Linked DNA regions of Saccharothrix violaceirubra. The protein of the gene in region 2 interacts with the protein of the main gene of each other region in a pairwise test. Links are inferred from orthologs where the notes say so. Each region holds a gene or a part of one and is shown on either strand. Other genes may lie near its edges.

Region 1 (2,920 bases), 1.2 Mb from region 2 along the record:
GACGCAGCTTGCGGTAGATGTCGAGCAACGCTTCGTCGGTGCCCGCGGTGTGGTCCTTCTCCAGGGTGGTCAGCAGGGTCTCACTGAAGGAGAAGCGCTCGCGGATCTGCTCGGTGCTCCAGCCGAGGGCCTTGAGCAGCACCGTGACGGGCTGGCGGCGCTTGCGGTCGATGCGGACACCGACGGTGTCGCGCTTGTCGACGTCGAACTCCAGCCAGGCACCCCGCGACGGGATGATCTTGACGCTGAACACGTCCTTGTCGGTCGTCTTGTCGATCGCCGTGTCGAAGTAGACGCCGGGCGACCGGACGAGCTGGGACACCACGACGCGCTCGGTGCCGTTGATGATGAACGTGCCCTTGTCCGTCATCATCGGGAAGTCGCCCATGAACACGGTCTGCGACTTGATCTCGCCGGTCGTGTGGTTGGTGAACTCCGCGGTGACGAACAGCGGGGCCGCGTACGTCATGTCCTTGTCCTTGCACTCCTCGGTCGAGGCCTTGACCTCGTCGAAGCGCGGGTCGGAGAAGGAAAGGGACATCGAGCCCGAGAAGTCCTCGATCGGCGAGATCTCGTTCAGCACCTCTTCGAGGCCGCCCGTCGGCGCCTCGTCGCCGGCGTCGACGCGACGCTGGAACCACGCCTCGTCGCCGGTGAGCCATTCGAAGGACTGGATCTGGAGGTCCAGCAGGTTGGGCGTCTGGAGCGGCTCGTGAATCTTCGCGAACGAGACCCGCTTCGGCGCTCCGGGGATCCCCGACGTGGAGTTGGTCGCAGCAGTGGCCTTGGTCGCGCGAGAGATCGCCAAGATGCGTCCTTCCAGGGACAGTTAGCCGACTAGCAGCGGACTAGCACGGCTGTCAAGGGTGCGGCGATGCCCGGCAATCCAGCTCTCGGCGAAGGGCAAACGGAAAGAGGGCAGCGCAAAGGGGCAGTCTAGCTACGCGCACGCCAACTGTCGAGAGGCACCTGGAAGGACCTTTCTCGTGTTCAACGACAGAGTGACCCCGCCGACGCCCGCAGTCAAGATGCCACGCGGCGATCACCCCTGTGGCGCAGTGCGCGTTTACTCCGCGTGGCGGGCTTGACCTGCGCAAACACCTCGAAGTGAGCAACGGCGACTCTTTGACGGGGATGCGGACTCGATCGAGGGAACTGTCCGAAACCGCCACCATGCGGCCCGGAAAATGTGACTGACATCACTTGATGTACGTCGGTCGGGTGATATCGCGCGTTCGGCCACAAAAACGAACGGGGCGGACATCCGTGAGGATGTCCGCCCCGTTCAGGCGTCGAAACGCAAGATCACTTGAGCGAGATCTTGGCGCCCGCGGCCTCGAGCTTCTCCTTGGCGGCGTCCGCCACGTCCTTGGCCACGTTCTCCAGCAGCGGCTTCGGAGCGGACTCGACCAGCTCCTTGGCCTCCTTCAGGCCCAGGCCCGAGACGACCTCGCGGACGACCTTGATGACCTGGATCTTCTTGTCGCCGGCGGACTCCAGGACGACGGTGAACTCGTCCTTCTCCTCCTCGGCGGGGGCGGCGGTGGCGCCCGTGCCCGCGACGGCCGCGACGGCGACCGGAGCGGCGGCGGTGACCTCGAAGGTCTCCTCGAACTGCTTCACGAAGGCCGACAGCTCGAGCAGCGTCATTTCCTTGAACGCGTCGAGCAGCTCTTCGGTGCTGAGCTTCGCCATGGTCGGCGGTCCTTTCTAGTGCGACGCCCGAAAGCCGGACGCGTGGGTTCGGTGATCAGCTTTCGGCGGGAGCGTCGGCGGGCGATTCGGCCGCCTTCTTCTCCTGAAGGGCAGCGGCCAGGCGGGCGACCTGGGAAGCCGGGGCGTTGAACAGACCCGCGGCCTTGGCCAGGTTCCCCTTCATCGCGCCCGCCAGCTTGGCGAGCAGCACCTCGCGCGTCTCGAGGTCCGCGATCGCGGTGACCTCGTCGACGCTGAGCGGGCGGCCGTCCATGTAGCCGCCCTTGATGACCAGGGCCTTGTTGTCCTTCGCGAAGTCGCGCAGGGCCTTCGCCGCGTCGACGGGCTCGCCCTCGACGAAAGCGATGGCCGTCGGACCGACGAGCAGGGCCTCGAGGCCCTCGACGCCCGCGTCCTTGGCGGCCAGCTTGACCAGCGTGTTCTTCGCGACGGTGTACGTGGTGCCCGCGCCGAGAGCGCGACGCAGCGTGGTGAGCTGCGCCATGGAGAGGCCACGGTATTCGGTCACGACAGCGGCCGAGCTACCGCGGAACTTGTCCGACAGCTCGGCGACGGCCGAAACCTTGGTGGGCTTCGCCATGATCGCCTCCTCTCTGGGCTGGGGTGACAACACGCCGGCCGCCCGGAGGCACGAAAAAACGCCCCTGCGCGATCGGCACGGGGCGTCGAAAGCGGATCGGAACCCGCCTTGCTTCCTCGTCCTCCTGCGCGGGCCGCCCGCGTGCTCGCGGAGCCTTCGTTCGCCGATCCCAGGGGATCGACGAAGACCGACGGTCTTCGGTGGAACGCGCCAACCGTAGCAAAGGGCCGGAGCCACGACCAAATTCGGCATGATGTGACCTGTGACCGACGAGCCGCCCCGGAGCCCGCAGCAGCCGGACATCGACCCGGAACAGCTCAGGCAGTTCCAGGAATTCCAACGGTTCCAGGAGTTCCAGCGCTTCCAGCAGGCGCAGGGGCAACACGCCCTGCCGCCGAGTTCCCAGCCGGCGGGCGCGCAGCCACCCGTGCCGCTCCCGCCGGACCCGAAGCCCGCCAAGGCACCGGGCAAGCCCCTGTGGCGTGTCCTCGTGGGCAGCAGGCTGTTCCGGCGGCTGGTCTCCCTCGTCCTGGTGCTGCTGGTGCTCTCGTACTTCTACGAGCGGTTCTTCGGCACGGACGACGTCGGCGACGTCGCCGTGGACAGCGGCGGCGACAAGGGCAA
Region 2 (8,920 bases):
GGGTGCGGCATGGGGGATGGCCGAGGGTGCGACCGTGATCCTCGCGCTGATCGCGTGCGGCGTCGTCGGCTTCATCATCTGGATAGCGCGCCGGCTGCGGTCGGTCGGCTGGGCCATCGGCCTGGGGCTGGTGCTGGGCGGTGCGCTGGGCAACCTGTCCGACCGGATCTTCCGCGCGCCCGGTCCGCTGCGCGGGCACGTCGTCGACTTCCTGTCGATCGTCGAGCCGTATGGCACGTTCTTCCCCGTGTTCAACGTCGCCGACTCGGCGATCAGCGTCGGCGGCGTCGTGATCGTGCTGATGGCGATGCTCCAGCGCGACTACGACGGCACGCGCATCGAGAAGAAGCCCGCGAGGAAGGCCGCATGAGCGGGTACCGCACGCTGCCTGTGCCGGACGGGCTCGACGGTATGCGCGTCGACGCGGGCCTGGCCAAGCTGCTCGGGCTGTCCCGGACGGTCGTCGCCGCGTTGACCGAGTCGGGCGACGTGGTGCTCGACGGCCGGCCCGCGGGCAAGTCGGACCGCCTCGTGGCCGGCGCGTGGCTGGAGGTCACGCTGCCCGAGCCGGAGCGGCCCGTGGTCGTGCAGGCCGTGCCGGTCGAGGGACTGGTGGTCCTGCACGAGGACGACGACGTGATCGTGGTCGACAAACCGGTCGGTGTCGCGGTGCACCCCAGTCCGGGGTGGACCGGTCCGACCGTGGTCGGCGGGCTCGCGGCGGCGGGCGTGCGGATCGCCACGTCGGGCGCGGCCGAACGCCAAGGCGTCGTGCACCGGCTCGACGTCGGCACGACCGGTGTCATGGTGGTCGCCAAGAGCGAGAGCGCGTACTCCGCGTTGAAGCACGCGTTCAAGGAACGTACGGTCGACAAGCTGTACCACGCACTCGTGCAGGGACATCCGGACCCGATCAAGGGCACGATCGACGCCCCGATCGACCGGCACCCCAAGCACGACTACAAGTTCGCGGTGATGGCCGACGGCAAGCCGAGCATCACGCACTACGAGGTGACCGAGGCTTTCCGTGCCGCGTCGCTGCTGGACGTGCACCTGGAGACCGGGCGTACGCACCAGATCCGGGTGCACTTCTCCGCGTTGCGCCACCCGTGCGTCGGCGACCTGACCTATGGTGCCGACCCCGTGCTCGCCAAGCGTCTCGGCGTCACGCGTCAATGGCTGCACGCGCGGGCCCTGGGCTTCCGCCACCCGGCCGGCGGATCGTGGGTGGAGTACACCAGCGACTACCCGGCCGACCTCCAGGCCGCGCTCGACCTGCTCCGCGCCGAGGGCTGACGGGTGCGCCGGTGATCAGGTCGTGATGATCACCGGCGGCGGTCCTAGTCGTCGACCGTCCAGACCAGCGTGTTCAGGTCGGTCTCCGGTCGCGCGCTCCAGCGGACCGACGTGACCGGCGTGTTCTCCGGCAGTACGTACACCGTGTGCCCGCCCGCCGTCTCGCCCGGCTGCACGCCGATCTTGTGTGCCGGTCGCGACGACAGCGACACGGGCGCTTTGGCGACCGCCTCGCCGCTCGCGGTCATCAGCACGAGGTACATGTCCGGCAACGCGTTGAACGGCACCGATCCGATGTTGGACAGCTCGGTGTGCACGACGACCGCGCGTTCGCCGGCGCCCAGCTTGTAGCCGGCGGCCGTGAACAGGAAGTCGGCCGGGTCGACCACCTCGACGAGCTGGATGGTGAACCGGGCGCCTTCGAGGCCCTCGGTCTCCAGCGTGCCGCCGACCTTGCCGGTGCGGGCACGGGGTGCGCCCGGTCCTTCGCCGCGTACCCAGCCCGCGGACTGCGGCGGGCCCCACGTGCTCATCGGTTCGGGTACGGGTGTCTGCATGGGCACCGGGCCCGACGGGTGCTGCACGGGAACGGGGCGGCTCGGCGGTCCGGGCTGATAGGCGCCCGACGGGGTGCCGCGGACCGTGCCGGGTGCGTACGAGCCCGACGGCGTGCCGCGCACGCCCGACGGTCCCGCGTAGTTGCCCCACGCCACGCTGTTGGCCAACGCCTTGCGGATGCCGTTGGGGTCGCATTCCACGCCGACGAGCAGGGGGAGTCCGCTGCCCGAGAGCGTGATCAGTCTGGTGGCGGCCTCGCGCGGGTCCATGCCGAGCCGTGCGGCGACTTCGTGAACGGCAGCACGACCCATCTCGGCGATCATGGCCAGGAGACGGGCATCCACGGGGTCCGGCGCTACCACGCCTGGAACGCTACCCGTCCTGGCCGGTCGACGCGCCACTGCCCCGCGGCGCGGCGTGCCGCGATTCGATCACGCCCGCCGATCGCGTGATCCGACACGGTGATCCGTTCCGTGCCCGCACACGACACGCGACCTGGGTGCGTGACGTCGCGGGAGACGCGACACAAAGTGCGTGATGTCTCAGGCGATGCGATACGAGCGCGTGACGTCTTGGGTGATGTGACACGGGTAGGTGACGCGGACCGGCGTACCGAGGCGGTACGTGGCGCGTGCGTGTGCACAGCGATGTGCGGCGGACGGTTTGGTGCGTGGTGGCGTGTCGATAACCGTGTTTCAGCGCATGCAGGTGTGCGCGACGCGGACTCGCGCGCAAGGTCGTGTGCGGCAAGCGAACGCGCGTCCTGGATGCGGACCGGCGCGCCGTGACACCGGGCGTGCCGCCAGAGGCGGTCGGGTGCGATGGATTAGGCTCGTCCCCTTCTCGCCCGCGCGCTTCGACCCGGGTCAACTGCGAGCTTCAGGGGGTAGGGTGGCCGACTCGTTTGTGCACCTCCACGTGCACACCGAGTACTCGATGCTCGACGGTGCGGCGAAGCTGAAGGACATGTTCGCCGAGTGTGAGCGGCTGGGAATGCCGGCCGCCGCGATCACCGACCACGGCAACATGTACGGCGCCTACGACTTCTACCGGCAGGCGACCGCCGCCGGGATCAAGCCGGTGATCGGCATCGAGGCATACATGGCGCCCGACTCGCGGTTCAACAAGAAGCGCGTGCTGTGGGGAGACCCCGGACAGAAGTCCGACGACGTGTCCGCGTCCGGTGCCTACACCCACCAGACGATCTGGGCCCGGACCGCCGAGGGCCTACACAACCTCATGAAGGTCGCCAGCCGCGCCTCGACCGAAGGTCAGCTGGGCAAGTGGGCCCGCATGGACGCCGAGTTGATCGCCGAGCACTCGGCCGGTCTGATGGCGACCACCGGCTGCCCGTCCGGCGAGGTTCAGACCCGCCTGCGGCTCGGGCACGAGAAGGAGGCCCTGGAAGCCGCCGCCAAGTGGCGTGACATCTACGGTGCCGACAACTTCTTCGTCGAGTTGATGGATCACGGCATCGAGATCGAGAGCCGGGTCCGCGGCGGGCTGCTGGAGATCGCGAAGAAGCTCCGGATCCCGTTCGTCGTCACCAACGACAGCCACTACACGTTCAAGGAGGACCGCGACGCGCACGACGCGTTGCTGTGCGTGCAGACCGGCAAGACGCTCCAGGACCCGAGCCGGTTCAAGTTCGACGGCCAGGGCTACTACCTGAAGTCGCCGGACGAGATGCGCGCCGTCGACTCGTCGGACGCGTGGCAGGAGGGCTGCCGCAACACGCTGCTGGTGGCCGAGAAGGTCGACACGACCGGCATGTTCGGGTTTCAGAACCTGATGCCGCGCTACCCTGTCCCCGAGGGCATGGCCGAGGCGGACTACTTCCGCGAGGAGGTCTGGGCCGGCATGCGCCGCCGGTTCCCGGAGGGTGTCGACGAGATCCACACCAGGCAGGTGGAGTTCGAGATCGGCGTCATCCTCCAGATGGGCTTCCCCTCGTACTTCCTGGTCGTCGCCGACTTCATCAACTGGGCCAAGGAGAACGGCATCCGCGTCGGCCCCGGTCGAGGGTCCGCGGCGGGCGCGCTGATCGCGTACGCGATGGGCATCACCGACCTCGACCCGCTGGCCCACGGCCTGATCTTCGAGCGGTTCCTCAACCCCGACCGCGTCAGCCCGCCCGACATCGACATCGACTTCGACGAGCGCCGGCGCGGCGACGTGATCCGCTACGTCACCGACAAGTGGGGCGCCGACAAGGTCGCCCAGGTCATCACGTTCGGCACGATCAAGGCGAAGGCCGCGATCAAGGACTCGGCCCGCGTGCTGTACGGCCAGCCCGGCTACGCGGTGGCCGACCGGATCTCCAAGGCGATGCCGCCCGCCGTCATGGGCAAGGACATCCCGCTGGCGGGCGTGTTCGACCCGCAGCACAAGCGGTACACCGAAGCCGCCGAGGTGCGCGCCCTGTACGAGACCGACCCGCAGGTCAAGGAGATCATCGACACCGGGCGCGGCCTGGAGGGCCTGATCCGCAACGCGGGCGTGCACGCGTGCGCGGTCATCATGTCCGCCGAACCGCTGATGGACCACATCCCGGTGTGGAGGCGTCCGCAGGACGGGTCGATCATCACGCAGTTCGACTACCCGACGTGCGAGACGTTGGGCCTGCTCAAGATGGACTTCCTCGGTCTGTCGAACCTCACCACGATCGACGACGCGCTCAAGAACATCGCCCTGAACGGCAAGGGCGACGTCGACATCACCACTGTCACGCTGGATGACAAGAAGGCGTACGACCTGCTCGGTCGCGGTGACACGCTGGGCGTGTTCCAGCTCGACGGCAGCGCGCTGCGCGACCTGCTGCGGCTGATGCGCCCGGACAACTTCGAGGACGTCTCCGCCGTCATCGCCCTGTACCGACCCGGTCCCATGGGTGCGAACTCGCACACGAACTACGCGCTGCGCAAGAACCGGCAGCAGGAGATCGTGCCGATCCACAAGGAACTCGAAGAGCCGCTGGCGGACATCCTTGACACCACCTACGGCCTGATCGTGTACCAGGAGCAGGTCATGGCCATCGCACGGAAGGTCGCGGGCTATTCGCTGGCCCAAGCGGACTTGTTGCGTCGTGCCATGGGCAAGAAGAAGAAGGAGATCCTGGACAAGGAGTTCGTCGGCTTCGAGAAGGGCATGCTCGACAGCGGCTACTCGCCCGAGGCCATCAAGACCCTGTGGGACATCCTGGTCCCGTTCGCCGACTACGCGTTCAACAAGGCGCACTCCGCCGCGTACGGCCTGATCGCGTACTGGACCGCGTACCTCAAGGCGAACTACCCCGGCGAGTACATGGCCGCGCTGCTCACCACGAACTCGGACAACAAGGACAAGTCGGCGATCTACCTCGCCGAGTGCCGGCGCATGGGCGTGACCGTGCTGCCGCCGGACGTCAACGAGTCGCAGCGCGAGTTCGTCGCGGTCGGCGACGACATCCGGTTCGGACTCGGCGCGATCCGCAACGTCGGCGCGAACGTGGTCGACGCGATCATCAAGGCACGCAAGGAGAAGGGCCGGTTCGCGGACTTCTCCGACTTCCTGCGCAAGGTCGATGCCACGGTCTGCAACAAGAAGGTCGTGGAATCGCTGATCAAGGCGGGTGCGTTCGACTCGCTCGGCCACCCGCGCAAGGGCCTGCACATGGTGCACGTCGAGGCGGTCGACGCGGTCATGCTCACCAAGAAGGAGGAGGCGCGCGGCCAGTTCGACCTGTTCGGCGACGGCGGTGGCGACGACGGCGTCGGCAGTGTGTTCGACGTGAAGATCCCGCAGGAGTACTGGGAGCCCAAGCACCAGTTGACCCTGGAACGGGAGATGCTCGGCCTGTACGTGTCGGGACACCCGCTCAACGGCGTCGAACAGGTGCTGGAGTCCTATTCGGACGCTTCCATCGCGCGCATCCTCGAAGGCGACGTGCCCGACGGCACCCAGGTCACGCTCGGCGGCATCCTCGCGTCGGTGACCCGGCGGGTGAACAAGAACGGCGAGTCGTGGGCGTCCGCTCAGTTGGAGGACCTCGCCGGTGGCATCGAGGTGCTGTTCTTCCCGAAGAGTTACATCGTGCACGGCATTTCGGTGGTGGAGGACGCCATCGTGCTCGTCAAGGCCCGCGTGGCCAAGCGCGAGGACCGGGTCTCGCTGATCGCCAACGACCTGGTCGTGCCGGATCTGTCCGAACTGGGTGCCCAGGCGTTGCGGCTCAAGGTGAACGCCGCGCGGTGCGACAAGAAGCTCGTGGCCTCGTTGAAGGAGGTCCTGGTCGCGCACCCCGGCACCACGGAGGTCCACCTCAACCTGGTGATCAACGCCGGGCGCAACACGATGCTCAAGCTGGACGACGCGTTGCGGGTCAGTCCGACCCCGTCGCTCATGGGTGACCTCAAGGCGCTCCTGGGACCGGGGTGCTTGGGCTGAACGGGTGACATTTCCACCCCGGGGGGACGAGAGCGCCACTCGGTTCGTTGAGTGAACAGGGTTAACTGAGCAACGGTCGACCCGGACGAACCGAGGAGGGGTTTCCGCATGGGGGAGACGATCGCCGGTCTGGAACGGTTGGGACTGGAGTATTTCCAGGATCCGCACGCGTTCCACGCCCGGCTGCGGGAGCACGAACCGGCCACCGAGGTGGTGCTCCCGCGTGGCCTGAAGGTCTGGCTGGTCACGCGCTACGACGAAGCACGCATGGCGTTGGGGGACGCACGGTTCAGCAAGGACCACCGGCAGTTCCCCGACATGGTGACGCGCAACCACGTCGGAGAGGCCGGACCGGCGTTGTTCGACCAGAGCCTCGCCGCGCACATGCTCAACATGGACGCCCCCGACCACACCCGGCTGCGGCGGCTGGTCACCAAGGCGTTCACCGCACGCCGGGTCGAGCAGTTGCGTCCCCGCGTGGCCCAGATCGCCGACGAACTGCTCGACGGGGTCGCCGACGGGGCCACCGTGGACCTGATCGACGCGTTCGCGTTCCCGCTTCCCATCACGGTGATCTGCGAGATGCTCGACGTGCCTGGCGACGAGCGCGACGACTTCCGCGAGTGGTCGAACGTGCTCGTGTCCGGCAACGACCCCGAGGCGATGGGGCAGGCCGGTCCGGCGATGGCCGCCTACCTGGGGCGACTGGTGCAGTACAAGCGGGACAACCCCGGCGACGACTTCTTCTCCGCGCTGGTGCACGCGTCGGAGGACGACGACCGGCTCACCGAGGGCGAGCTGATCGCGATGGCGTTCCTGCTGCTCGTCGCCGGGCACGAGACCACGGTGAACCTCATCTCGAACGGTGTGCTCAACCTGCTGCGCCACCCCGACCAGTTGGCGGCGTTGCGCGCCGACCGGACGTTGGTGCCCGGTGCCGTCGAGGAGTTCCTGCGCTTCCAGGGGCCGGTGAACCAGGCGACGTTCCGCTTCACGACCGAGGACGTCGAGATGGGGAACGTGACCATTCCCCGGCACAGCGTCGTGATGGTGTCGCTGTTGTCGGCCAACCGCGACGAGACGCGGTTCCCCGACGCAGACTCGTTCGACATCACCCGGCCGCCCGGCGGGCACGTCGCGTTCGGTCACGGCATCCACTACTGCCTGGGCGCGCCGCTGGCCCGGCTGGAGGGCGAGATCGCGGTCGGCGCGCTGCTCGACCGGTTCGACCTGGCGCTCGCCGCCGAGCCGGAGACGTTGCGGTGGCGGGAGAGCACGCTCATGCACGGGCTGTACTCGCTGCCCGTTAGCCTCACCCGACGTGGAGCACGATGAGCTGCTGAAGCTGGACCGGGCGCACGTCTGGCACCCGTACGGCCCGATGCCGGGCACCCTGGAGCCGTTGGTCGTCTCGTCGGCTTCGGGTGTCCGGCTCCGGCTCGACGACGGGCGTGAACTGGTCGACGGCATGGCGTCGTGGTGGTCGGCGATCCACGGCTACCGGCACCCGGTGCTCGACGCCGCGATCACCGACCAGCTCGGCCGGATGAGCCACGTCATGTTCGGCGGGCTGACCCACGAGCCGGCCGTCGCGCTCGCGACCCGGCTCGTGGAGATCACGCCCGAGCCGTTGCAACATGTCTTCCTGTGCGACTCCGGGTCGGTGTCGGTCGAGGTCGCGATCAAGATGGCGTTGCAGTACTGGCGGTCGCGCGACCGGCCGGCGAAGCGGCGGCTGCTCACGTGGCGCGGGGGCTATCACGGGGACACGTTTCAGGCCATGTCGGTGTGCGACCCCGAGGGCGGGATGCACTCCGTGTGGCAGGGACTGCTCGCCGACCAGGTGTTCGTGCCTCCGCCGCCGGCCGCGTTGGACACCGCGTACGTGCAGGAGTTGTCCGACGCCTTGGAGCGGCACGCGGACGAGGTCGCGGCCGTGATCGTCGAGCCCGTGGTGCAGAACGCGGGCGGGATGCGGTTCCACGATCCGCGTTACCTGCACGTGTTGCGTGAGCTGACGTTGGCGCACGACGTGCTGCTGATCTTCGACGAGATCGCGACCGGGTTCGGGCGCACCGGGGAGCTGTTCGCGGCCGACCACGCCGGGATCTCGCCGGACATCCTGTGCGTCGGCAAGGCGATGACGGGCGGGTACCTGTCACAGGCCGCCGCCCTGTGCACGCCGCGGGTCGCGGACGGCATCTCACGCGGTGAGCTGCCGGTGCTCGCGCACGGGCCGACGTTCATGGGCAACCCGTTGGCCTCGGCGGTGTCGTTGGCGTCGATCGACCTGCTGCTGTCGCAGGACTGGCGACGGAACGTCGCTCGCGTCTCGGACGGGTTGCGTGCCGGGTTGGCGGACGCACCGGGTGAGGTGCGCGTGCTCGGGGCCATCGGGGTGGTGCAGCTCGACCACCAGGTGGACATGGCCGCGGCCACGGCTGCGGCCGTCGAGCACGGCGTGTGGCTGCGGCCATTCCGTGACCTCGTGTACACGATGCCGCCGTTCGTCAGCACGCCCGACGACATCGCGACGATCACCCGGGCGATGGTCGCGGCGGCGCACGCGTCACTGGCGCAGCAGCGTTGAACCCCAGATGAACAGCATGAACGCGTAGGCGATCACGACCCAGCCGATCGC
Region 3 (3,034 bases), 5.4 Mb from region 2 along the record:
GGCCCATCTTCTGGGCGGCCAGTTCCTGGGCGGCCCGGTTGGCGTCGCGCACGGCGGCGACGACCAGGTCGGACAGCGTCTCCACGTCGTCGGGGTCGACCGCCTTCGGGTCGATGTTCAGGCTCTTCAGCTCGCCGCCGCCGGACACGACCGCAGTGACAAGCCCGCCGCCCGCCGTACCGGTGACCTCGGCGTCCTGGAGCTCCTGCTGGGCGAGCATGAGCTGCTGCTGCATCTGCTGCGCCTGCTGGAGGATCTGCTGCATGTTCGGCCCACCGGGTTGCACGCGGGTTCCTCTCTTCGGGGTCTTGTCACCAGCGTAGTCGTGCGTCAGCCCTTCAACGGCCGCGCGCCCAGGTGTTCGGCGAGCAGTTGGAGCACGACGCTCTCGGGGTCGAGTTGCTGCCGGTCCGGATCGGCCGGGCGGGCCGCCTCGGCGAGCATCTCCTCCTCGTCGACCGGCTCCGGCTCGGGTTCTTCGGGGTCGGACGGCTCGGGGGGCAGTGGGACGTCGTCGGCTGCCGACGGGCGGGTCGGCGGGGTGCGCGGCGTCTGCTGGGCCTGGCTCGCGCGCGTGGGCACCGGGCGTTGTGGGCGTTGCGGTGCGGCTGGGCGCGTCGGTGCGGCGGACGCGTCGCCGTGGACGCAGCGGACCTGCCACGTGCCGCCGAAGACGGCCGTGAACGCCGCCGCGATCGCCTCGCAGTTGCGGGGTTCGGCCAGTCGTCGGGCCAGCGGTGCCGACGGGTGGGACAGGGTGACGGCCGTGCCCTCGACGTCGAGCACGGTCGCGTTGGTGAGCATGGCCTCGGTGCTGCGGCTTGTCGTGCGTACCGAGGCACGCAGGTCGGGCCAGCGGCGGCGGACCTCGTTCACGTCGATGCCGGTGTCGGAGTCGGTGCCGATCCCCGTGTCGGTGGCGATGTCGGTGCCGGTCGTGTTGGCGCCGGTCGCCGTGGGGGTGGGCTGGGTGCCGGTGTTCTGCGGGCGGGAGTCGTGGGCGGCGGGTTCCTGCCCGGGAACGGGCCTGGTCGCGGGCCAACCGTCGGCCGCTCCCCCGGTGACGCCTTGGCCGTTGACGCCCTGACTGGTGCCGGCCTGCCCCGTGCCGGCCGGTGTCGGACGGGCTTGGGTCTGGCCGGGCTGGGGCTGGACGGATCGCGCCTGGACGGGTCGGGCCTGGGCGGTCTCGGGCTGGGTGGCCTGGGTGTGTCCGGACTGGGTGGCTGCTTCCTGGCTTTGGGAAGTGCTGTTCCGGGTGGCAGCGGCCGGAGTGCGGCTCTCGGGCGTCGCGGTCTGGGAGGGGTGGCTCCCGGTGGATTCCCTTGGGACGCCCGCGTCCCGCGTACCCGGGTCCGGCTCGGCGGCGTCCGGCTCGGCGGGGGCCTGGTCGGGTGCGGCCTGGGCCTGGGCCTGGGCCTGTGCGGAGGCGGTGCGTTGGGACGGGCGTTGGAAGCGGGTATCGGCGGGAGGTGGCGTGGCCGAGGCCAAGGCGGGTACGGCGCCGGCGGGCGGGCCGTAGCGCTCCAGGCGCTCGACGCGTTGCAGCACGGCCGATTCCGCGTCGCTGGCCGACGGCAGCAGCATGCGTGCGGAGACCAGTTCCAGCAGCAGGCGGGGTGCGGTCGAGCCGCGCATCTCCGTCAGGCCCTGGTGCAGGACCTCGGCCCAGCGCGTCACGGTCGCCGGTCGGGTCGCCTCGCGTTGGGCGGCCATCTTCACGAGCTGGTCGGCGGGCGCGGACACCAGGCCGCGGTCGGCCGCGTCCGGCACGGCGTGCATGAGCACCAGGTCGCGCAGGCGGTCCAGCAGGTCGGACGCGAACCGGCGGGGGTCGTGGCCGGCGTCGACCAGGCGGTCGATCGTGCCGAACACCGCCGACCCGTCGCCCGTCGCGAGGCCGTCGACGACCTCGTCGATCAACGCCACGTCGGTCACGCCGAGCAGCGAGATGGCACCTTCGTAGGTCACACCGCCGGGTCCCGCGCCGGACAGGAGCTGGTCCATCACCGACTGCGTGTCACGGGCGGACCCGCCGCCCGCGCGGATCACCAGCGGCAGCACGGCCGGGTCGACCGCGACGCCCTCGGCCGCGCAGTTGCGCTCCAGCAACGCCCGCATCGCGACCGGCGGGATCAGCCGGAACGGGTAGTGGTGCGTACGCGAGCGGATCGTCGGCAGGACCTTGTCCGGCTCGGTGGTCGCGAAGATGAAGATCAGGTGCTCGGGCGGCTCCTCCACGATCTTGAGCAGGGCGTTGAAGCCCTGCGTCGTGACCATGTGTGCCTCGTCGATGATGAACACCCGGTACCGCGCCTCGGCGGGCGCGTAGAACGCCTTGTCCCGCAGCTCGCGGGCGTCGTCGACACCGCCGTGACTGGCGGCGTCGAGTTCGACCACGTCGACGCTGCCCGGCCCGTTGGGCGCGAGCCCGACGCAGGAGTTGCACTCGCCGCAGGGATCGGCCGTCGGCCCGTTCGCGCAGTTCAACGACCTGGCCAGGATGCGCGCGGACGACGTCTTCCCGCACCCGCGCGGCCCGGAGAAGAGGTAGGCGTGGTTGACCCGACCGGCTCCGAGCGCCGTGCGCAGCGGATCGGTGACGTGCTCCTGCCCGACCACCTCGGCGAAGGTGGCCGGTCGGTACTTGCGGTAGAGGGCGAGCGCCACGCCGGGGACCTTACCGGGAGGGTCCGACAAAAGAAGGGGACCCCGCACACCCACCAGAGCCCGCTTATCCTTGCTGCCTTCCGGCCCTGGGGAGGTTCGCGAGATGTGTGCCGCACGAGGTCCGAGTCCAGTGTAACCGGTGTCCGCCACGGCATGGGTACCCGACCCCGCTCACTCGATCTACCAGCCGTTTTGGCCGGTGAAACACGTGTTCACCGGACCGGAACCACCGATTTCCAGCCGGAAAGGACCGAACCCGCTGTCGCGCATACGTTCGATTCACCCTGCGGGGAAGTTCGACGGGTCGTGCTCCACGTCGCAGCTCGCGTCCGGCCCGTCACCAGTCGACGAGCAGACTCGACGT

Evidence for each region. The genes of interacting proteins can lie anywhere in the genome.
Region 1: the proteins of dnaE (region 2) and rplL interact in binary tests that used the Escherichia coli proteins (3 or more experiments, as listed by UniProt). The link is inferred for Saccharothrix violaceirubra from one-to-one orthologs.
Region 3: the proteins of dnaE (region 2) and F4559_RS31560 interact in binary tests that used the Escherichia coli proteins (3 or more experiments, as listed by UniProt). The link is inferred for Saccharothrix violaceirubra from one-to-one orthologs.

The regions. Positions count from the first base shown.
Region 1 is NZ_JACHJS010000001.1:204,705-207,624, reverse strand. It holds rplL (50S ribosomal protein L7/L12), read right to left. Parts: upstream 1,696-2,920; coding sequence 1,306-1,695; downstream 1-1,305. Other genes in the region: F4559_RS01125 (hypothetical protein), read left to right, coding at 2,559-2,920; rplJ (50S ribosomal protein L10), read right to left, coding at 1,751-2,296; rpoB (DNA-directed RNA polymerase subunit beta), read right to left, coding at 1-808. UniProt on the Escherichia coli protein: The binding site for several of the GTPase factors involved in protein synthesis (IF-2, EF-Tu, EF-G and RF3). Is thus essential for accurate translation.
Region 2 is NZ_JACHJS010000001.1:1,447,306-1,456,225, forward strand. What follows is about bases 2,400-6,479. They hold dnaE (DNA polymerase III subunit alpha), read left to right. Parts: upstream 2,400-2,745; coding sequence 2,746-6,279; downstream 6,280-6,479. Other genes in these bases: F4559_RS07355 (cytochrome P450 family protein), read left to right, coding at 6,388-6,479. Also shown: lspA (signal peptidase II), read left to right, coding at 1-370; F4559_RS07340 (RluA family pseudouridine synthase), read left to right, coding at 367-1,296; F4559_RS07345 (Lrp/AsnC family transcriptional regulator), read right to left, coding at 1,341-2,216; more of F4559_RS07355, read left to right, coding at 6,480-7,614; F4559_RS07360 (adenosylmethionine--8-amino-7-oxononanoate transaminase), read left to right, coding at 7,601-8,869; F4559_RS07365 (hypothetical protein), read right to left, coding at 8,902-8,920. UniProt on the Escherichia coli protein: DNA polymerase III is a complex, multichain enzyme responsible for most of the replicative synthesis in bacteria. This DNA polymerase also exhibits 3' to 5' exonuclease activity. The alpha chain is the DNA polymerase catalytic subunit.
Region 3 is NZ_JACHJS010000001.1:6,831,442-6,834,475, forward strand. It holds F4559_RS31560 (DNA polymerase III subunit gamma and tau), read right to left. Parts: upstream 2,671-3,034; coding sequence 331-2,670; downstream 1-330. Other genes in the region: F4559_RS31555 (YbaB/EbfC family nucleoid-associated protein), read right to left, coding at 1-265; F4559_RS31570 (protein kinase family protein), read right to left, coding at 3,008-3,034. UniProt on the Escherichia coli protein: Part of the beta sliding clamp loading complex, which hydrolyzes ATP to load the beta clamp onto primed DNA to form the DNA replication pre-initiation complex.